3 regions of the Blautia sp. 1001283B150304_161114_C9 genome follow, and region 2 is predicted to be linked to each of the others. Evidence: predicted binding sites of a transcription regulator. Region 2 holds the regulator's gene; each other region holds the start of a gene.
What was found. Region 2 encodes HrcA, which represses chaperone genes, less so after heat shock. Its sites were predicted from a motif close to TGTTAGCACTCNNNNNNNNNGAGTGCTAACA; they were not measured.

Region 1: a site for HrcA is predicted at 2,384-2,414, ahead of groES (co-chaperone GroES). Genes of this name have one in related genera too.
Region 3: a site for HrcA is predicted at 4,205-4,235, ahead of htpG (molecular chaperone HtpG). Genes of this name have one in related genera too.

Annotation. Positions count from the first base shown of each region.
Region 1 covers NZ_JADPGO010000026.1:42,246-50,126, forward strand. The annotation lists gene topA (type I DNA topoisomerase) at 1-947, shown strand, start outside; gene codY (GTP-sensing pleiotropic transcriptional regulator CodY) at 1,319-2,104, shown strand; gene groES (co-chaperone GroES) at 2,527-2,811, shown strand; gene groL (chaperonin GroEL) at 2,943-4,562, shown strand; gene I4V44_RS12990 (DUF6106 family protein) at 4,923-5,426, shown strand; gene guaB (IMP dehydrogenase) at 5,536-6,993, shown strand; gene I4V44_RS13000 (peptidoglycan recognition protein family protein) at 7,240-7,881, shown strand, end outside.
Region 2 covers NZ_JADPGO010000030.1:29,616-37,496, reverse strand. The annotation lists gene I4V44_RS13830 (ATP-binding protein) at 1-591, shown strand, start outside; gene uvrB (excinuclease ABC subunit UvrB) at 729-2,717, shown strand; gene hrcA (heat-inducible transcriptional repressor HrcA) at 3,278-4,318, shown strand; gene grpE (nucleotide exchange factor GrpE) at 4,336-4,980, shown strand; gene dnaK (molecular chaperone DnaK) at 5,041-6,918, shown strand; gene dnaJ (molecular chaperone DnaJ) at 7,038-7,881, shown strand, end outside.
Region 3 covers NZ_JADPGO010000005.1:21,345-29,225, forward strand. The annotation lists gene I4V44_RS03860 (DegV family protein) at 1-490, opposite strand, end outside; gene I4V44_RS03865 (DUF5721 family protein) at 745-1,245, shown strand; gene I4V44_RS03870 (sporulation initiation factor Spo0A C-terminal domain-containing protein) at 1,259-1,588, opposite strand; gene htpG (molecular chaperone HtpG) at 1,942-4,014, opposite strand; gene I4V44_RS17530 (COG1470 family protein) at 4,282-6,960, opposite strand; gene I4V44_RS03885 (glyoxalase) at 7,283-7,540, opposite strand; gene I4V44_RS03890 (HAD family hydrolase) at 7,542-7,881, opposite strand, start outside.

The sequences.
Region 1 (7,881 bases), on a different contig from region 2:
TCTGGAGACGTTTTGCGGCCAGCAGAATGGCTCCTGCAAAATACGAAACAACATCTGTCAAGATTGGTGCAGACCAGTATATTTTTACAGTCTCTGCCTCCAAGATCATATTTGACGGATTTATGTCTGTATACACAGATGAAGAGGACCAGAAAAAAGGAAATGTTCTGAATCAGAGTCTTGAAAGAGGAATGAAGCTTAGTCTTAAGGAACTGAAACCAGAACAGCATTTCACGCAGCCGCCTGCACATTATACAGAGGCATCTCTGGTCAAGACTATGGAAGAACTGGGGATCGGACGTCCAAGTACCTATGCGCCGACGATCACAACGATCATCAGCCGCCGTTATGTTGCAAAAGAACAGAAGAACCTGTATGTTACAGAGTTGGGGGAAGTTGTCAATAATATTATGAAACAGGCTTTCCCGAGTATTGTAGATGTAAACTTCACTGCGACTATGGAAGGGCTTCTGGACTGTGTGGCAGCAGGAACTGTAAAGTGGAAGACAGTAGTAAGCAACTTCTATCCGGATCTGAAGAAGGATGTAGATGCTGCAGAGGAAGAACTTGAAAAGGTTGATATTCAGGATGAAGTGACAGATGTGATCTGCGAAAACTGTGGCAGACATATGGTGATCAAATATGGTCCTCATGGACGATTCCTTGCATGTCCGGGATTTCCGGAATGCAAAAATACCAAACCATATTTTGAGAAGATCGGGGTGGCATGTCCGAAATGTGGAAAAGAGATTGTGCTTAAGAAAACCAAAAAAGGACGTAAGTACTACGGATGTGAGGATAATCCGGATTGTGATTTCATGTCCTGGCAGAAACCATCAGCAAAGAAATGCCCGAAATGTGGAAGCTATATGGTGGAAAAGGGGAATAAGCTTGTCTGCAGCCAGGAGACATGTGGATATGTAGAGGCAAAGGACGAGAAAGAATAATAACGGATTGTAAATGTTATAAATGGGACTGTTGCAGCAGTTGAAAATGAATTTCATTAATGCAACAGTTCCGTTTTTTGTCTTACAGTCAGTGACTTTCTGACTTTTTGTCTTCAATCCTTTGAATTTTTGATGATGATATTTATTGAATAATATTATAAAAGGAATCTATTTTCAGAAAAGCAAAAATAAATAAAAAAATAGTAAAATTTGTCTTGTAATTTGACTTTAAAACGTGTAAAATCAAAGTATCAGTAATGTTAATGACCATGTGTGTCTGAATCTTTCTTGCGAGCAAAAGAAAGTGACTGCTCATTTATGAAATAATGACAGAAAGATTTCGGATATGTACAGGGTGAAAGGAGGACAATATGAGTGTTCAGCTGCTGGATAGAACAAGAAAAATTAATAAACTTCTGCATAACAGCAGTTCCAGCAAAGTGGTATTTAATGACATCTGTCAGGTTCTGATGGAGACACTGAGTTCCAACATTCTGGTTCTCAGTAAAAAAGGAAAGGTTCTGGGTGTCAGTTTATGCCCGGGAGTAGAGGAGATCACTGAACTGATCGAGGACAAGGTTGGCGGATATGTAGATTCCCTGTTAAACGAGAGATTTCTGGGTGTCCTGTCAACAAAAGAGAATGTAAATCTTCAGACACTGGGATTTGAACATGTATCAAGCAGTTATCAGGGAATCATTAATCCGATAGATATTGCAGGGGAACGACTGGGTACTGTATTTATGTATCGTTATGAGAAACCATATGACATTGAAGATATTATTGTCAGTGAATATGGAACAACCGTTGTAGGGCTTGAGATGATGAGAGCGGTTCATGAAGAGAATGCTGAGGAGGACAGAAAGCAGCAGGTAGTGAAATCTGCGTTTAATACTTTATCTTTCTCCGAACTGGAGGCGATCATCCATATTTTTGATGAACTTGACGGAGATGAGGGAATCCTGGTTGCAAGTAAGATCGCAGACCGCGTGGGAATCACCAGATCTGTTATCGTAAACGCTTTGAGGAAGTTTGAAAGTGCCGGTGTGATCGAATCCAGATCTTCCGGTATGAAAGGAACCTACATTAAAGTGCTGAATGAAGTCATTTTTGATGAACTGGAAGAGATTAAAGCTCAGAGAAATAAGAAATCCTGATATAGAAGCTTCCATAAATAATGAATGCAAGAAGGCTGTCTGCTGTATGGTGGACGGTCTTTTTATTATGTTACAGGAATTATAGCAAGCCTCTTAATTAATGTATTTGAAGACAATTCAACTGAGTGTGAAAGACAAGGAAGATATGACAAAATTATTTGTAAATTAAGAAAACAAAAGAAAAAAAGAGAATATATAAGTAAAAAAGAGAATATAGATTATTTCATAATGATAAAAGCACTTGCGAAATCGACTCATTTTCAATAATATAAGGACAGTGATTAGCACTCGAAGTAAATGAGTGCTAGCAAAAATCGGCAGAATTAGACAGAGTGCCGAAACAGTTACCGGATATTTTGCAATAACGGAAAGAGTACGGTAACAGGAAAGCTTTAGTTGGAGAATAAAGGAGGATATAGATCATGACATTAGTACCTTTAGGTGACAGAGTTGTATTAAAACAGGTTGAAGCAGAAGAAACAACAAAATCCGGAATCGTTCTTCCGGGACAGGCACAGGAGAAACCACAGCAGGCAGAAGTTGTAGCTGTAGGACCTGGCGGAGTTGTTGACGGCAAAGAAGTAAAAATGGAAGTAGCTGTAGGTGATAAAGTTATCTACTCCAAATATTCAGGAACAGAAGTAAAAATGGATGGCACAGAATACATTATCGTAAAACAGAATGATATTCTTGCAATTGTTAAATAAGCAATATCAAAATAGAAAACATAAATGAAGATACTTATAAGATAATATTTACAGGATGTAACATGAAATACCGGCTAAGTATCAGAAAGAATTCATAGAGATCAAAATTTGAATCAGGAGGTCATATTATCATGGCAAAAGAAATTAAATTCGGCGCAGAAGCCAGAGCAGCTCTTGAAGCTGGTGTAAATAAATTAGCTGATACAGTAAGAGTAACATTAGGACCGAAAGGAAGAAACGTAGTTCTTGACAAACCATACGGTGCTCCGCTTATCACAAACGACGGTGTTACAATCGCAAAAGAAATTGAACTGGAAGACGGATTTGAAAACATGGGCGCACAGCTGATCAAAGAAGTTGCTTCCAAAACAAACGATGTAGCAGGTGATGGTACAACAACAGCTACTGTTCTTGCACAGGCTATGGTTCACGAAGGAATGAGAAACCTGGCAGCAGGCGCTAACCCGATCATCCTCAGAAAAGGAATGAAGAAAGCTACAGATGTAGCTGTAGAAGCAATCAAGAACATGAGCCAGACAATCAGCGGCAAGAAACAGATCGCAAACGTTGCATCTATTTCCGCAAGCGATGAGACTGTTGGACAGTTAGTAGCAGATGCTATGGAAAAAGTTTCCAAAGATGGCGTTATCACAGTAGAAGAATCCAAGACAATGCACACAGAACTTGACCTTGTAGAAGGTATGCAGTTCGATCGTGGATATGTATCCGCATATATGTCAACAGATATGGAAAAAATGGAAGCAAATCTGGAAGATCCATATATCCTGATCACAGACAAGAAGATCAGCAACATCCAGGAAATCCTTCCATTACTGGAGCAGATCGTAAAAGTTGGTGCGAAACTTCTTATCATTGCTGAAGATGTAGAGGGTGAAGCTCTTACAACTCTGATCGTAAACAAATTAAGAGGAACCTTCCAGGTAGTAGCTGTCAAAGCTCCGGGATATGGTGACAGAAGAAAAGAAATGCTTCAGGATATCGCAATCCTTACAGGCGGCCAGGTAATCTCCGAAGAAGTTGGTCTGGAACTGAAAGACGCAACTATGGAGCAGTTAGGACGTGCAAAATCTGTTAAAGTTGCAAAAGAGAACACAGTTATCGTTGACGGTATGGGTGACAAAGATGCAATCGCAAACCGTGTTGCTCAGATCCGTGGACAGATTGAAGAAACAAAATCTGAATTTGATAAAGAAAAATTACAGGAAAGACTTGCAAAACTGGCTGGCGGCGTAGCTGTTATCCGTGTTGGTGCTTCCACTGAGACAGAAATGAAAGAAGCTAAGCTTCGTCTGGAAGATGCTCTTGCAGCTACAAGAGCAGCAGTAGAAGAAGGTATCATTGCAGGTGGCGGCTCTGCTTACATCCACGCATCCAAAGAAGTTGCAAAACTTGCAGCAACTCTGGAAGGTGACGAGAAGACAGGTGCAAATATCATCCTGAAAGCTTTGGAAGCTCCTCTGTTCCGCATTTCTGCAAATGCAGGACTTGAAGGTTCCGTAATCATCAACAAAGTAAGAGAATCTGAACCGGGAATCGGTTTCGATGCTCTGAATGAAAGATATGTAGATATGGTAAGCGAAGGTATCCTTGATCCTGCAAAGGTTACAAGAAGTGCTCTTCAGAATGCTACAAGCGTTGCGTCTACATTACTTACAACAGAATCTGCTGTTGCAATTATCAAAGAAGACACACCTGCACCAGCTGCTAATCCTGGAATGGGAATGATGTAATTTTTAATAAACGATAAAATTATACCGCAGTATGCTCAGATAAAAATAGTATGTTACTGTTCACTCCGTTCACAGTAACATAGCCAAAATTCATTCCAGATTGCCTGCGGCAATGGAATTTTGGCTTGTATGTCTCGGGATTTTGGCATATTCATGCCAAAACACCTCGCGGAACAGTGGTGTGTGAACAGTAACAATAGTACAGGTGGAATATGTGAAACGGAACCGTCGTCATAGACGATGGTTCCGTTTTGTGATATAATGCAGAAAAACAGCATGATGAATAAAATATAATTGTTAAATATGCTGTGCAAAAAAAGCTGCTTTCAACAGCTGAACAAATGAAAAGGAGACGAAACAATGGGCGACTTGTATTCAGAATTACTGGTAAAGAAAGATAAGACGGCTAAAGACAGCCTGCTCAAATACGGTCTGATCGTTTTGACAGTGTTGGCAGTATTTGCCGGACTTATCATCACACCGCTGGCACTGATCATTGCCGTAGCGCTTGGAATTGCATGCTATTTTGTAATCCCGAAAACAGATGTAGAATATGAATATCTGTTTATCAATGGCGATTTTGACATCGACATGATCATGTCAAAGACAAAAAGAAAGAAAGTAAAGAGCTTCAAATTATCAGAGGCAGATCTGGCTGCACCGCTGGATTCCCACAGAATGGACTATTACAACGGAAACCAGAACATGAAAGTACTGGATTTTTCATCAGGAAATCCGGAGCATAAACGCTTTGGTGTTATCACAAGACTGGACGGAAATTTATGCAAGATCATCCTGGAACCGGATGAGGCGCTTGCACAGGCTATGAAAAATTCAGCACCGAGCAAAGTTTTTTTGGATTGACATAGAATCTGATTTTTGTTACACTTGTTGAAAATAAAAGGACCAGTTGCTGGTTCCTTTTTACATTACAATAGTAATTTAATTTCATATACGCAAGGGAGGAAATGCAATGGGTACTATCATTGGTGAAGGCATTACTTTTGATGACGTGCTGTTAGTTCCGGCATATTCAAAGGTAATTCCGAATCAGGTAGATGTCACAACTTACTTAACAAAGAAGGTTAAACTGAACATTCCTATGATGAGTGCAGGAATGGATACAGTAACCGAGCATCGCATGGCAATCGCTATGGCGAGACAGGGTGGTATTGGTATTATTCATAAGAATATGTCCATTGAAGCGCAGGCAGAAGAAGTAGACAAGGTAAAACGTTCTGAGAACGGTGTTATCACAGATCCTTTCTATTTATCTCCTGAACATACACTTAAGGACGCAGATGAGTTAATGGCAAAGTTCCGTATCTCCGGTGTGCCGATCACAGAGGGCAGAAAACTGGTCGGAATCATTACTAATCGTGATCTGAAGTTTGAGACAGATTTCAGCAAGAAGATCAAAGAGTGCATGACTTCTGAGGGACTGATCACAGCCAAAGAAGGAATTACACTGGAAGATGCCAAGAAGATTCTGGCAAAATCACGTAAAGAGAAATTACCTATTGTAGATGATGACTTTAACTTAAAAGGCTTAATTACTATTAAAGATATTGAGAAACAGATCAAATATCCTCTGGCTGCAAAGGATGAGCAGGGACGTCTTCTCTGCGGTGCTGCGGTAGGAATCACTGCTAATGTACTTGCACGTGTTGATGCACTTGTAAAGGCATCTGTAGACGTGATCGTAATTGATTCTGCACATGGACATTCAGAGAACATTCTGAAGGCTGTACGCGAGATTAAGGCAGCATATCCGGAACTGCAGGTGATCGCAGGTAACGTAGCAACAGGTGCTGCGACAAAGGCTCTGATCGAGGCCGGTGTAGATGCAGTTAAGGTTGGTATCGGACCTGGATCTATCTGTACCACACGAGTTGTTGCAGGTATCGGCGTTCCGCAGATCACTGCTGTTATGGACTGCTACGAAGCTGCAAAAGAATACGGAATCCCGATCATTGCAGACGGTGGTATCAAGTATTCCGGAGATGTCACAAAGGCAATCGCAGCCGGTGCGAATGTCTGCATGATGGGAAGCATGTTTGCAGGATGCGACGAGAGCCCGGGAACATTCGAACTGTATCAGGGCAGAAAATATAAAGTATACCGCGGTATGGGATCTATCGCAGCTATGGAGAACGGAAGTAAAGACCGTTACTTCCAGGAGAATGCGAAGAAACTTGTTCCGGAAGGCGTAGAAGGACGTGTTGCTTACAAAGGACATGTTGAGGATACTGTATTCCAGCTCATGGGCGGTCTCCGTTCCGGTATGGGATATTGTGGAGCAGAAACTATTGAGAAGCTTAAAGAAACAGGCAGATTCATCAAGATTTCTGCTGCATCTCTTAAGGAATCTCATCCACATGATATTCATATCACAAAAGAAGCTCCGAACTATAGCGTAGATGACAAATAATAAATTTCAGGTGTAATATATGCCCCGGCTGGCTGCTGATGGAAAGAAATAAGATTTCCAGGCATGCCGGCCGGGGTATTTTTTGCAGGGAGTAAAATCCCGTAAGAGAAGGTAAAAATGCAAAAGCATATAAACAAAAAGAAAAAAACAGATACCAGAACAGGGAAAACTGCAGTAAAAAAGAAAAACAGCAGGTCGAAAAGACGAAAGAACAGCAGAGTAAGGCAGAGAAATCAGAGAATTCTTATGAGCCTTATGCTGCTCGTGATCATAGTTCTGATTGGGTGGATCATAATAAATCGGGCCAGTGAAAATGGATGGAGTATTGGGGACTTTTTACATAATTCTGACACGATGATTTCTGATGCGGAACAGTCAGGAACAGATAATGCGGATTCTTCAGGCGGACCGGAACAATGGCAGAAAGAAGGGGCGCCGTACATAGATGTGGAACTGCTGACACCGAATGAATATTCCAGACCGCAGATTCCCATTGAGAGTGTACAGTATATTGCCATTCATTATACTGCAAATCCGGGGGCAACAGCCATTGCAAACAGGAACTACTTTGAGAATCTGGCGACTACTCATGACACAAAGGTGAGCAGTCATTTTGTAGTGGGACTGGATGGGGAAGTGGTGCAGTGTATTCCTACGTCAGAGATGTCCTATGCGACGAACTCACGTAATGTAGATACTTTGTCCATCGAGTGCTGTCATCCGGATGAGACGGGGAAATTTAATGAGGCAACTTATGATTCGGCAGTGAAGCTTTCTGCGTGGTTGTGCGTGCGGTTTGGGCTTACATCAGAGAACGTGATCCGGCATTATGATGTTACCGGAAAAAACTGTCCGAAATATTATGTGGAGAATCCGGATGCATGGATA
Region 2 (7,881 bases):
GGAAAGATTGCGGGAACAGGTCTGGGAATGCCGATCATAAAGAAGTATATTGATATGATGTACGGAACTATTGAAGTAGAAAGTAAGCAGGGAGAAGGAAGTAAATTTACAGTTACCCTGGAATACAGGATTGCTGATAAGAGTTACTATGAACGGGCTACGGAAAAATTTTCAGATATGGATGAAACCAGGATCAGCGGAAAACATATTTTGCTTGCAGAGGATAATGATCTGAATGCAGAAATCGCAGAGTTTATCCTGGAGGATATGGGACTTATAGTTGACCGTGTTGAGGATGGAGTTCAATGTGTGTCAAGGATAGAACAGAAACCGGCAGGCACCTATGACCTGATCCTTATGGATATCCAGATGCCGAACATGGACGGCTACAGGGCAACTGAGATGATCCGCGGACTGTCAGATAAAGACAAAGCCACTATTCCAATCATAGCCATGACAGCCAATGCCTTTGAGGAAGACAGAAAAAAGGCACTGGCAAAAGGAATGAACGGACATATTGCAAAGCCTGTTGATGCAGAAAAAGTTGAGAAGACTATTTGTTCGGTTTTAGGCAGCCAGAGTGAACAGTAACGCGACACGTTAAAGTACAGAACAGGTATTCGCTTGCTCTGTACTTTTTTTATATGGGATGATATACTGAAAATATAACCATATTAAACATATTTCAATTTTTGATAAGTGAAATTTGATTAAAACAGGAGAATATTATGGATCATTTTGAATTGCATTCCGAGTACAAGCCAACTGGAGATCAGCCTCAGGCAATTGAACGTCTGGTCAGAGGCTTTAAAGAAGGCAACCAGTTCGAAACTTTACTGGGTGTCACCGGTTCCGGCAAGACATTTACCATGGCGAACGTCATCGCCCAGCTAAACAAACCAACCCTCATCCTCGCCCACAACAAAACTCTCGCGGCGCAGCTTTACGGTGAGATGAAAGAATTCTTCCCTGAGAACGCAGTGGAATATTTTGTCTCCTATTATGACTACTATCAGCCGGAGGCTTATGTCCCGTCTTCAGACACCTATATTGCCAAAGACTCCTCCATCAATGACGAGATTGACAAACTCCGTCTCTCTGCCACAGCCGCGATGTCAGAGCGGAAAGACGTAGTGGTCATTTCCTCCGTTTCTTGTATCTACGGATTGGGTTCCCCTCAGGAATTCTTTGACATGATGATCTCTCTGCGTCCGGGAATGACCAAAGACCGGGATGAGGTAATCCGGGAACTGATCGACATTCAGTACACCAGAAATGAGATGGACTTCCACCGAAGCACCTTCCGTGTCCGTGGAGATACTTTGGAAATTTTTCCTGCCAACAGCTCCGATACAGCTGTGAGAGTAGAATTTTTCGGAGATGAGATCGACCGTATTTCAGAAATTGATGTACTGACAGGAGAAATCAAATGCCAGCGTTCTCATATCAGCATCTTCCCTGCATCCCACTATGTAGTGCCAGCAGAACAGATCCAGAGAGCAGCTGTAGCAATAGAAGAAGAATTAAAAGAACGTGTAGAGTATTTCAAAAGCGAAGACAAGCTTCTGGAAGCCCAGCGAATCTCAGAACGCACCAATTTCGACATTGAAATGATGAAAGAAACCGGATTCTGTTCAGGAATCGAAAATTATTCCAGACATCTGTCAGGATTAAAGCCCGGACAGCCGCCATACACACTGCTGGACTATTTTGGAGATGACTTCTTACTTATTATAGATGAATCTCATATCACAGTACCTCAGGTAGGAGGAATGTACGCCGGTGACCAGAGCAGGAAGCAGACACTGGTAGACTACGGATTCCGGCTTCCTTCAGCCAAAGATAACCGCCCCTTAAGCTTCGAGGAATTCGAATCCAAACTGGATCAGGTCATGTTTGTATCTGCCACTCCGGGACAATATGAGTATGATCATGAACTTCTCCGTGCAGAACAGATCATCCGTCCAACCGGACTTCTGGATCCGAAAGTAGAAGTCCGCCCTATTGAAGGCCAGATCGATGATCTGATCGGAGAAGTAAACAAAGAAGTGTCAAAGAAACACAAAATCCTGATTACCACTCTCACCAAACGAATGGCAGAAGACCTGACAGAATATATGAAAGAAGTAGGAATCAGAGTCCGTTATCTCCATTCCGATATCGATACCTTAGAACGTGCCCGCATTATCCGTGATATGCGTCTGGATGTCTTTGATGTACTGGTAGGAATCAACCTCCTTCGAGAAGGCCTGGACATCCCGGAGATCACCTTGGTAGCAATCCTGGATGCAGACAAAGAAGGTTTCCTCCGTTCCGAAACCTCCCTCATCCAGACCATCGGACGAGCTGCCCGAAACAGTGAAGGCCATGTAATCATGTACGCAGACAACATGACCGATTCCATGCACAAAGCCATCACCGAAACCAACCGCCGCCGAACCATCCAGGAAGCCTATAACAAAGAACACGGAATTACTCCGACTACTATCAAAAAAGCAGTCCGCGACCTTATAGCCGTATCCAAAGCAGTAGCTGAAACCGAAGTCCGACTCCAGAAAGACCCAGAGTCCATGACCCGCAAAGAACTCACCAAACTCATCGCCCAGGTAGAAAAACAAATGCGTGCCGCAGCCGCAGACCTCAACTTTGAACAGGCCGCCGAACTCCGCGATAAAATGATCGACCTGAAAAAGAACCTGGATACTTTAGACAAATAATGTTTCTTAATCCAGCCCATCAGAGTGTGAAATCCTGCGTCAGATATCTTCATTGCCTTTTGCACTCTGCTGAACTGCCTTAAATGCATTATTTACGAGGATTGCTATAGAAGAGGCGATTCGCCTCCAAGGCGAGAGCCCCGCCTATATGATCGTCCTGAACAGCCAGCGGGGAGAAATTATTAATATTGTGTGCATTTGCAGGATGCTTAGAGATACTTAGTCTGCAGAAATCTGCGTTATGAGCCGGCTGCATCACCTGTCTGAGCGGAGTCTGCGACGGAGCGAGTTTGATAAGCCGGCTCATGCCTTTAGCAGATTTCTGCAGACTTAGTATCTCTTAGCGTCCGAAACCGCACGCAATATTAATAATTTCTCCCCGCGTCCCTTTCTATAACATAATCTTAATAACCCCTATTGTTCATAAAATAACAAAAAATTCACAAAATAATATTGACAAACCAAATCAAGAGTGCTATCTTATGAGCATAAGGTGTTAGCACTCCTAAAACATGAGTGCTAACAAACCAAAAACAAAGGCAGTAAAGGAGTGGAACTTCATGGATCAGGAATTAGATGATCGTAAAAAGAAAATACTAAAAGCCATCATCAAAACCTACATGGAAACAGGCGAACCGGTGGGTTCCCGGACCATTTCCAAGTTTGCAGATTTAAATGTAAGCTCTGCCACCATCCGGAATGAGATGTCAGACCTGACAGATATGGGATATATCGTACAGCCCCACACCTCAGCCGGAAGAATTCCTTCTGATAAAGGTTATCGCCTCTACGTAGACGAGCTGATGAGAGAAAAGGAATCAGAGGTTCAGGAAATCAAAGATCTCATGATCGAGAAAACCGACAAACTGGATAAGATGTTGAAACAGGTAGCGAAGGTACTTGCCTCCAATACCAACTATGCAACAATGATCTCTGTTCCACAGTACAGCGGAAGCAAGATTAAATTCATCCAGCTTTCCCGTGTGACACCCCTTCAGCTTGTGGCAGTAGTAGTGAGTGATAACAATGTCATCCGAAACCAGATCATCAATCTGGATGAGGAGATGGACGATCAGACAATCCTGAAATTAAATCTTCTTCTTAACACCAACTTAAATGGGGTGCCCATTCAGGATATCAACCTGGGAATGATTGCCCGCCTGAAAGAACAGGCAGGTGTACATGGCTCTGTGGTTGGCACAGTCCTTGATGCAGTGGCAGACACCATCCAGGTAGACGAAGACGATATGCAGATATATACTTCAGGAGCAACCAACATTTTCAAGTATCCGGAGCTTGCAGACACAAGCAAAGCGAGCGAGCTGATTTCAGCATTTGAAGAGAAGCAGGATCTGGTAGACCTGGTGAAAGAGAGAATGTCTGATACAGAGAACACAGGAATTCAGGTGTACATTGGTGATGAGATGCCGGTGCAGACCATGAAAGACTGCAGTGTAGTCACAGCCACTTACGAACTTGGAAAAGGAATGCATGGTACCATCGGTATCATCGGTCCCAAGCGTATGGATTATGCAAACGTAGTTGACAGCCTGAAGGCTTTGAAAGTCCAGCTGGACGAACTGATTAAGAAAGAGAGTTAGAAAGGCGGTAATAGAGAGTGTCAGAAGAAACAAAGAACACAGCTCAGGAAGAAGAGACAACAGATACTCCGGTAACAGAAGAAACTGTTGAGAATGAACCTGAAGTTGTAGAGAACGGCGAAGCAGAAACAGAGGAAATCCCGGTAGAGGACGGAGACGAGGAAGCTTCCCAGGATGACAAGAAAGACAGCAAATCAAAAACTTCTTTCTTCGGCAAGAAGAAAAAAGAAAAAGATAAATTTGAACAGCAGATTGAAGAACTTACAGACAGGCTGAAACGAAACATGGCTGAATTCGATAACTTCCGTAAGAGAACGGAGAAAGAGAAATCCAGCATGTATATCATCGGAGCCAAGGACATAGTTGAGAAAATGCTTCCGGTTGTGGATAACTTCGAGAGAGGTCTTGCACAGGCACCTGAAGGAGATTCTTTTGCAGATGGCATGAAGATGATCTACAAACAGCTGATCACCACATTAGATGAGCTGGGCGTGAAACCGATTGAAGCAGTGGGTAAGGAATTTGATCCGAACTTCCACAACGCAGTAATGCATGTGGAGGATGAAGAAGCCGGTGAGAATATTGTGGTAGAAGAATTCCAGAAGGGTTACACCTACAAGGATTTCGTAGTCCGCCACAGTATGGTAAAAGTAGCCAACTAATTTACATGAAAATATAGAATATATCAAATCTAGTTGAAAATAAACAGGAGGAACAAGATTATGGGAAAAATCATTGGTATTGACTTAGGTACAACAAACAGCTGTGTAGCCGTAATGGAAGGCGGACAGCCAACAGTTATCGCTAATACAGAAGGCGCAAGAACAACACCATCAGTTGTCGCTTTCACAAAAACAGGAGAACGTCTTGTAGGTGAACCTGCAAAACGTCAGGCAGTAACAAACGCAGAGAGAACAATCTCTTCCATTAAAAGAGAGATGGGTACTGACTATCGTGTAACAATCGACGACAAGAAATATTCCCCACAGGAAATTTCCGCTATGATTCTTCAGAAACTGAAAAAAGATGCAGAAGGATACCTTGGTGAGAAAGTTACAGAAGCAGTTATCACAGTTCCTGCATATTTCAATGATGCTCAGCGTCAGGCAACAAAAGATGCCGGTAAAATCGCAGGTCTTGATGTAAAACGTATCATCAACGAGCCAACAGCAGCAGCTCTTGCATATGGTCTTGACAATGAAAAAGAACAGAAGATCATGGTATACGATTTAGGTGGCGGTACATTCGATGTATCTGTAATCGAAATCGGTGACGGCGTTATCGAAGTACTTTCCACAGCAGGTAACAACCGTCTTGGTGGTGATGACTTCGACCAGAAAGTTACAGATTACATGCTTGCAGAGTTTAAGAAAGCAGAAGGCGTAGACTTAAGCAATGATAAGATGGCACTTCAGAGATTAAAAGAAGCTGCAGAGAAAGCAAAGAAAGAGCTTTCTTCCGCAACAACTACAAACATCAATCTGCCATTCATCACAGCTACAGCAGAAGGCCCGAAACACTTCGATATGAACCTTACAAGAGCTAAATTCGATGAATTAACACATGACTTAGTAGAAATGACAGCAGAACCGGTACGTCGTGCACTTTCAGATGCAGGTATCACAGCATCTGAACTTGGCCAGGTACTTCTGGTTGGTGGATCTTCCCGTATCCCGGCTGTTCAGGATAAAGTAAGACAGTTAACAGGCAAAGAGCCAAGCAAGAACCTGAACCCGGATGAGTGTGTAGCACTTGGTGCTTCTATCCAGGGTGGTAAACTTGCAGGTGATGCAGGCGCAGGTGATATCCTTCTTCTGGATGTTACTCCACTGTCACTGTCCATCGAGACAATGGGTGGTATCGCAACAAGACTGATTGAGAGAAATACTACAATTCCTACAAGAAAGAGCCAGATTTTCTCAACAGCAGCAGACAACCAGACAGCAGTAGATATCAACGTTGTACAGGGTGAGCGTCAGTTTGCAAAAGACAACAAATCCCTTGGTCAGTTCCGTCTGGACGGAATCCCGCCAGCACGTCGTGGTGTTCCGCAGATTGAAGTTACATTTGATATCGATGCAAACGGTATCGTAAATGTATCTGCTAAGGATCTTGGAACAGGTAAAGAACAGCACATCACAATCACAGCTGGTTCTAACATGTCTGATTCCGATATCGACAAGGCAGTAAAAGAAGCTGCTGAGTTTGAAGCACAGGATAAGAAACGTAAAGAAGCAATCGATACAAGAAACAATGCTGATTCCATGGTATTCCAGGTTGAGAATGCACTGAAAGAAGCCGGAGACAAGATCGATGCTAATGATAAAGCTGCTGTAGAAGCAGACCTGAACGCACTGAAAGATTTACTGTCTCAGACTGCAAATGCAGAAGAGATGACAGATTCTCAGGTAGCAGATATCAAAGCTGCTCAGGAGAAGATGATGGAAAGTGCTCAGAAGCTTTTCGCTAAAATGTATGAGCAGACACAGCAGGCAGGCGGCCAGGCAGGACCGGACATGAATATGGGCGGCGGTGCAGCAGGCAGCACAGATGCAGGAAACAACGATGATGTTGTAGATGCTGATTACAAAGAAGTATAATGTGACATTTCTGTAAAAGCAGAGATTTGCAACGGAAATATCAATAATAACTGTTCAGTGGGAGAGTCTCTCTCACTGAATAGTTGTGTTATAAATAAAACGGGTATAGGATTAAAATCATGGCTGATAAGAGAGATTATTATGAAGTCTTAGGCGTGGACAAAAGCGCCGATGACGCAACACTTAAAAAAGCATATCGTAAGCTGGCCAAGAAGTATCACCCGGATGTAAATCCAGGAGATAAAGAGGCTGAGGCGAAATTTAAAGAGGCAACAGAGGCTTACACCATCTTAAGCGATCCGGAGAAGAGAAAACAGTATGACCAGTTTGGCCATGCGGCTTTTGAAAACGGTGGCGGAGGTGCCGGCGGCGGCTTCGGAGGTTTTGATTTTAACGGTGCTGATATGGGTGATATCTTCGGCGATATTTTCGGCGATTTATTTGGTGGCGGCAGCAGAAGCAGACGTGCCAATAATGGTCCGATGAAGGGAGCTAATCTCCGCGCACGCGTAAATATTACTTTTGAAGAAGCTGTCTTTGGCTGTGAGAAGGAACTGGAGATCGTACTGAAAGACGAGTGTACCACCTGTCATGGAACAGGTGCGAAGCCGGGTACTTCACCGGTAACCTGTCCGAAATGTCATGGAGAAGGTCAGGTTGTTTATACACAGCAGTCCATGTTTGGAATGGTGCGTAATGTACAGACTTGTCCGGATTGTCATGGATCAGGTAAGATCATCAAGGATAAATGTACTTCCTGCCGCGGAACCGGATATACGTCTTCAAGAAAGAAGATTCAGGTATCTGTACCTGCAGGTATTGACAATGGTCAGAGCATCCGCATCCGTGAGAAGGGTGAACCGGGTACAAACGGAGGTCCGAGAGGCGATCTGCTTGTAGAAGTAAATGTTGCACGTCATCCGATCTTCCAGAGACAGGATATGAATATCTTCTCTACTGCGC
Region 3 (7,881 bases), on a different contig from region 2:
GATTCTCAAGTATAAAAAATGTATGCTGTCCTTCAATATAATGTTCCACAGTTGAAACAACTTCTTCAAAACTCATCCCTGCTTCTTCGCATTCCTGTATCTTCATTCCGATCAGGCTTTCCCCGATGGATGCGGAACGTGAATTAAACACATGTATTTTTTTATCCGGATGGTCTTCCATAATAAGATCTCTGCCAAGCAACGCACTGTTATAGGAACCACTCAGCTCAGAAGACAAAGTCACTGCATAAATATGCTCAGCCTCGCAGTCATATGCTCTCATATATCTCTCAGGTGACGGGCAGGCTGATTTCGGACATTCCGGGCAGGCTGCCACTTTATTAATAAACTCTGCCTGATCAAATGTTTCATCATCTATGATCTGTTCAGCTCCTACCATCAGAGTCAGTGGAATGGATTCAAAACATTCATCTTTCTTCCATTCGTCCAAAAGTTCTCCACAACTATCTATGATAATCTTATATCTCAATTATATCGTCCTCTTTTCCATTATATGTAGTATTCAATACCAGATATATCTTATCACACCGCTTTACGTTTGAAAAGACTTTTTAATAAAAACACTGTTCTTTTTTTCAAAAGTGCTTTATAATAAAAAGACGCTTCCCGCAAAGTGCAGGAAGCGCTGCCTAATCCACAAAATATGTTCAGAAATATGCAGCAATCCAGAAGTATTTTTTTAATTCTGAACAGCTGTAAATCATGTTATCAGAGAGGTGTTGTATGCTTGCTTTAAAAATTACTGATGTAAAAGATTTTATGAATAAACTCCTGATCGGTGAGGTATTTGACCGTTTTTCTCTTGTCGAGGCATCTGTGACAACCTTCAACACTTTTACCATAAACGGAAAACTTCATTACGATTTCTTTGATACTGACACAAAGGCTGCTTTTGAGGAGAATTCCACAGAATATTCCCTCTGGCATGATGTAAAACCTTATTGTTTTTCTATCATACGCGGCAGACGCACACCTTTGAATTTCAGGATTGTATTTGAACTTTCTCATGATCAGACACAGTCGTTGTTAAAAAATGAACGGCATATTGCAGATATTCCTGTGCAAAGCTTTTATCTGAATATCCGGTACAAGAACCAGTCCCTTTTATGTACAACAGGTGTTTCTTATACTTCATTCAGTCCGGATAAACGTCTGGAACATCTCTGGGATGATTCCATGACTGTTTTTCTCTCCAGTCATCACATTCCCTGTGAGAAATTATGAGTAGATTCTGTTATCAGTCTTTATCCGAATAACGCAGATAATAGACCAGAATATCTATAAACTCACTGTTCGTCGGTTTATCTGCCATTGTACATCCTGCCATTTCTTCCAGTGTATCCTTATGATTCATCCAACATAAGTTTACCAGTGTTCTTATGTTGTGTTCTACATTAGACGGCGTTGATTTATATTTTCTTGCAATGACCGGATAAATATCTTTGGTGACTTTTACCGGTCGCTCATAAATTTTCTGTGCCATTTCTACTGCATCCACAACATAATAATATCCTTTATACTTTGATGTTGCACCCAATTTTCTAATAACTCCATAAACTGCACTCATACATCGTTCCTCCTGTAACTTCCATAATCTGTGTTTTTACAGATTTGGATATCTCATTTATTTACACACATTTCTCTATAAGTAAATGAAAGTCACGATATTGGCTGCCCGGAAGCACCATTGCAGTCACTATTCTCTGTAACCCGTTATATCTTCTGCGGATTCGGCATATTCATTAAAATATCGGCAACTTAATAATAGGAATTCATAAGACATTTGTCAATACCAATGTAATTGTTTTCCACAAAAATAAGGAGCAAAAGTTATTCTCCGCTCCTTATTTGATATTCTGCTATTCTGACAGGCGTATCTGTCCTCTCATTGATCTGCCGGCAAATTGCCTGCTTTCTATCTTATTTTGCAATCATCAGCAAAATTTCATTGCTTCTCTGAACAAATCTGGTCATTTCGTCCGGTGAAAGCTGTTTATGGCTCATCATCGCAAGGTCATACAACTGTTCACAGATAAGCGGAGCCTTGTCAGATTCCTGATTCTCTGCCAGATATTTAACCAATGGATGATTCGCATTCAGAACCAGTGTTTCCTGTCCGCCAAACATATTCGGATCCATTCCATACATATTATACATCTTCATCATATCCTGCATACGGCGGCTCTCTTCGGAAAGAGTCATCATTGCTGATACATTTTCATTTTTCAGATTCTCAACATGTACTTCCAGTTTATCTTTATTAAGGCTCTTGCGGAAAAGTTCTGTCAGTGCTTTGACAGTTTCTTCATCGGCAGTACCCTCACCCTTCATTTCTTCGGTCAGATCCGCATCAATACGCTTAAACTGTACTTCCTGATGTTTCTGCTCAAGACTGGAAATAAATGCACTGTCAATATTATGTTTCAGGATAACGGCATCTTTTCCTGCTTCCTTAAACATATTGATATACTGACTCTGCTGAACTTCATCAGTTACATAGAAAATTACTGTCTTCTCAGGTTCTTTCGCTTCCGCATTGTCTTTGTTTTCAGACTCTGCTGCATCTTCTTTCTTTTCTTCTGTCTGAGCCTCAGTTTCTTCTGTTTCTTTTTTATTCTCTTCAATGCAGTCCTTTAATGTGAGATATTTGCCATCAAGATTCTTAAAGAGTACATAATCTCCCATTTTCTCTGCAAACTTAGCATCTTTAATACAGCCATATTTAATAAACGGGCTGATATCATCCCAGTATTTCTCATAAGATTCTCTGTCAGTCTTGCACATTCCGGTAAGCTTATCTGCCACTTTTTTGGAAATGTATTCAGAAATCTTCTGTACAAATCCGTCATTCTGCAATGCACTTCGTGACACGTTCAATGGAAGATCCGGACAATCGATCACACCTTTCAGAAGAAGCAGGAATTCAGGAATTACTTCCTTGATATTATCTGCGATAAATACCTGATTGTTATAAAGTTTGATCGTTCCTTCAATGGAATCATACTCTGTATTGATCTTCGGGAAGTACAGGATACCTTTTAAATTAAACGGATAATCCATATTCAGATGTATCCAGAATAACGGTTCCTTATAATCCATAAATACCTTGCGGTAGAATTCCTTGTATTCATCATCTGTACATTCATTCGGATGCTTCATCCAGAGCGGATTAATATCACTGATGGAAACCGGACGTTTATTGATCTTTACTTTATCCTTTGCAGGAGAAATTTCAACAACTTCCTTTTCACCTTTATCATTTTCTTTTTCTTCTGTCTTTGCTTCCTCATGAATATGTTCAACAACTACATCATCGTCTCTTAACTCAGATTCATCAATTGTCTCATATTCCTGAGGTGCATTTGCTTTGGAAAGGTAAATATGAACCGGCATGAAGGAACAGTATTTCTCAAGAATCTCACGCATACGGTACTCGTTTGCAAATTCCAGGCAGTCTTCATTCAGGAACAGGGTGATTTCTGTACCAATCGTATTCTTGTTACCTTCCTGGATATCATATTCTGTTCCACCATCGCAGGACCAGTGTACAGGCTGTGCACCTTCTGTATAGGAAAGTGTATCAATATGCACTTCATCCGCCACCATAAATGCAGAATAAAATCCAAGTCCAAAATGACCGATCATCTGATCATCTGTAGTTTTGTCTTTATATTTCTCAAGAAACTGAGTTGCACCTGAAAAAGCAATCTGGGTAATGTATTTCTCTACTTCATCAGCAGTCATGCCAATACCATTATCGATGAATTTCAGAGTTTTCTCATCGGGATTAACAATTACCTGAATCTCCGGTTTGTATCCTTCCGGAAAAGTATATTCTCCCATTACTTCCAGTTTTTTCAGTTTAGTGATCGCATCACATCCGTTGGAGACCAGCTCTCTTACAAAAATATCATGATCGGAATATAACCATTTCTTGATGATTGGGAAAATATTTTCACTGTTAATTGATAAATTTCCATGTTTTACAGCCATGCTGTCCACACTCCTTTTTGTTTTTAATCATTTGCCGCAACTTTATCTGTCAATATACTGCATTCTTATCTGCTCTGCCTCCGAAGCCAAAACTATCCTCTCCTGTTTATCCTTTGAAATAGCTTTTGACTCCTGTAAGTTGCTTCTCTGAAAGATATAGTAATACCATTTATTCCAAAAGTCAAGAAAAAATTAGCACTCACCAAAAATGAGTGCTAATAATTTTATATTTTACATATTCCCCTGTATTTTTTCTTCAGATAACTCTTATTTCTTTCGTCTTTTGTATACCACAACTCCCACAATACATCCTGCTGCAATCGCCAGAATAATCACAAACGGTGTGATATTAGTCGTATCTCCTGTCTTTACCGCTGATTTCGCAGTTGCTCCATTCGGCTGTGGAGTCGGAGTTGCAGTTACAGTCTGCGCCTGTGTAATACTGAAATTCACCTGTTTAGTATCCTGCTCCCCTGTATTCTTCCATTCACTTCCATTATACTTCTGACGGTCAAATGTAACTGTCAATGTGTAGGTTCCGGCCTTCGTAATTCCAAATGCAGCAGTATAAGGTGCACTGCTCCAGCTATTTGTATTGATCACTTTCCAGTTATACGGTACATAGCGGACATCTCCCTTTCCCGGACTTTCATTGTCCATACCCGCTCCGACTGCTGTAAATGTAATCTTTGACTGTGTTGTGTATCCATCTGAACTGATTCCTGTAATCTTATTATCTGTCGGATCTGCAATTTTCGCCTTGCGGGCAGCTTTAACCGTAAACTGAACTTTCACTTCTGCACTGATCTGCTGTTTATTATCAATCACAACTGACTCTGTATAGGAGCCGGCCTTTAAACCCTCCTTCGGGCGGATTTTAAATGTACAGCTCTCCCCCGGTGCAAGCTCTGTGGCTGAAAGTTTCCCGATTTTAAAGTTTTTACCTGACGGTGCATTTAAAGTTACATTTGTATTCCCCTCATTCGTCACTGTAACTTTCTGCGCTTCCGGTGCCTCACTATATCCTTCTTTTGCTTTTCCAAAATTCAGTTCTTCCGGTGTTACGGATAATTTATAAATCTTTTTCACTTCCGAAACAGTCGCAGAAGCTTTGATTGTTGTCAATACATCCTCCTGTCCTTCCGAACTGGTCTGGGCTATCTGAATACTGTCCAGGTAATTGCCGACTTTCAGACCGTTCACCGGTACTGCTGTAAATGCAGCAGAATCTCCCGGCTCCAGCACTGATGCCGAAAGTTCCCCAATATCAAAATACTCTGCATATGGCTGCATCAGCGAAACAGTTGTATTTCCTGTATTGGTAAGTGTAATGGTCGTCGCCTCAGGAGTATCATAACCTTCCTTCAGATCATCATAACTGAAAGATTCCGGATCTGCCTGAACTGCTGTGATCTGTTCCTGTTCTGCCTCTTTTACAGATACTTCCGCCGTTACCTGCACTGCTACTTCCGAATCCTCTTCACTTTCAAATATCAGGGTATCACTGTAATCACCCTTCGTCAGACCGGTTTTTGGCTGTACCATGAACATAAGAGAATCACCTTTTGCAATCTGTATTCCTGATACAGCTTCACTTCCATCTTCGTTCATCACCTCAAAATAATCTGATTTCGGTATCTTTAAAGTGACAGTTCCATCCCCTGTATTTGTTACGGTTACGGACAGTGTCTCATTGGCCTGTGTATAATTTTCTTCGATATCGCTGAAATTAAGACTTCCTGTATTTACATCAAGAGACTGTGCCTCAAGAGATGCATCTGCATTGTCACCTGCCGATGGAGCCTCGCTGTCATCCGGCGTCTCTGTCGGTTCTGCAGAAGGCTCATCCGAAGGCTTCAGATCTTCGTCATCTGATGAATCATCCTCACCTTCAACTGCGATCTTCGCTTCAAAAGAAACCTCAATACCTTCTTCCGTCCGGTATGTGATCATATCATCATATTCACCCGGTTCCAGCCCTTCCCTCGGCTGTATCCATACGCTTACAGATTCACCTGCACTCAGCGGTTCTGTAATATCCTGAACCATAAAATGTTCCGGACTGATCTCCTGAAAATTCAAGTTCTCATTTCCGGTGTTCGTAATCTGCACATACTGTGCTTCCACATCCTCAAGATCACTCTTTACTGTTCCAAAATCACAAATCTGATCTTCGCTGTCCTCTACAGTGGCAGTCGCTTCGTAAGTCTTTTGATCTTTCTCTGATCCATCTGTCTGCACATTTCCGTTCTCATCCACCTGCAGCTGATCTTCTGTATAAATTTTCATCTGGGAATCATCAGTACCTTCTGTTGTTTCCTCCGGCTGACCTTTTGTGTTCTGAGAGTCATCTTCCTGTTCATTCCCTGCATTCTGCTGTACATCTTCTGTTCTATCTACATCCTGATTTTCAGAATCCTGACTGCCTTCTGCATTATCTGCTGTTTCTTCCAGCTGTGCCTCCTCTGTTCCATCTGCCGTTTCTTCCAACTGTGCATTCTCTGTTCCATCTGCCGTTTCTGTCTGCTGTGTATCCTCTGCTTCCTGTTCCACTGCTTTCGCCTCTTCTTCAGTTGCAGCTACCTCTAACGTCTTTGCAGTAAGAATACCTGTCAGTCCGCTTCCATCTACAGGGGTCAGATCAAGCACCAGTCTGCATCCCAGATCATCCTGAGTGATCGTATAGGTCTTCTCAGTACCTACCTGTGTTAACTCCTTCTCCCCTGTCTGTCTTGACCAGGAAAAAGTGAAATCTTCATCTGTAACCTCTTCCGGTGTAACCTTTGCATAATCTGCACTCACTACTACGCCTACAGCTGCCAGTCCCTTAATCTTAAGCTTACCGCCCAATTCTCCTGACGGAGCTGCCGCAAAAACCATGGATGGAATCATTGAAATAACCATCATCACAGTCATTACAACTGCAAGAAATCTCTTTCTCTCCATCTGTAGTCCTCCTTTTCATTTATAATAAGATTTGTAATTATTCAGCAGCCGCTCTGAAGGTACTGAATAATTACAGTTCTGTGATGCTTCTGTGTCTGTCTGCCCTTTTCATTCCCATCACAGACCACAACATCGTTTTTCTCTGTATAAAAGCATTATAGCATCACATTTTCCGGAAATGTAATCTGTATTTTCTCCCTTAAAACAACTTCAGCCCCTGAGTATCAGAGTTCAATTTTCTCCAATATTCAGGGACCGAACTGTGTTTTACAGTTATTTCTCCGATATATCACGTGATATCCATAATTTGACCGAACAGTTTTTATCCTTCTACTATCAGATATTTTCCATCCGGCAGAGCAAATACTTCACTTGCATCTTCCAGTTCTTCATCTGACATTCCTTCCACATCAGCGCCTGACTCTTCCAGATATTCTCTCACTTCTTCAATAGAATCCACAACCTGCGCCATGCAATCCTCAAGGAATGCTTCCGCTGCTTCATATGATTCTGCTACCGCCTGTGGAAAAAGCTGCTCCTGATTTTCAAGAAACGTATTAATACATTCTTCTGTAAACAATTTAAATAACCTCCTCAATCTTTCCCTTTGCCCGGATCAGCTTCTCAAGGACCGGTTCAACCTGTTTTGTCATATAGGACGTAGCTGCCCGTACCCCCTCCTTGGAATGCTCCATGGCAAAGCCATATTTTACCGCTTTAAGCATCTCTATATCATTATATTCGTCTCCGAACGCAATACATTCTTCCGGCGAAATATGATATCTTTTCTGATATTCTCTGATTCCTTTTGCCTTGTTTGTTCCAAAAGGAATAAAATCGATCCACTCATTTCCCGAAGTGACAACAACACATTCTTTTCCAAATCTGTCCATCCAGTATTTCACAGATTCTTCTGTAAGG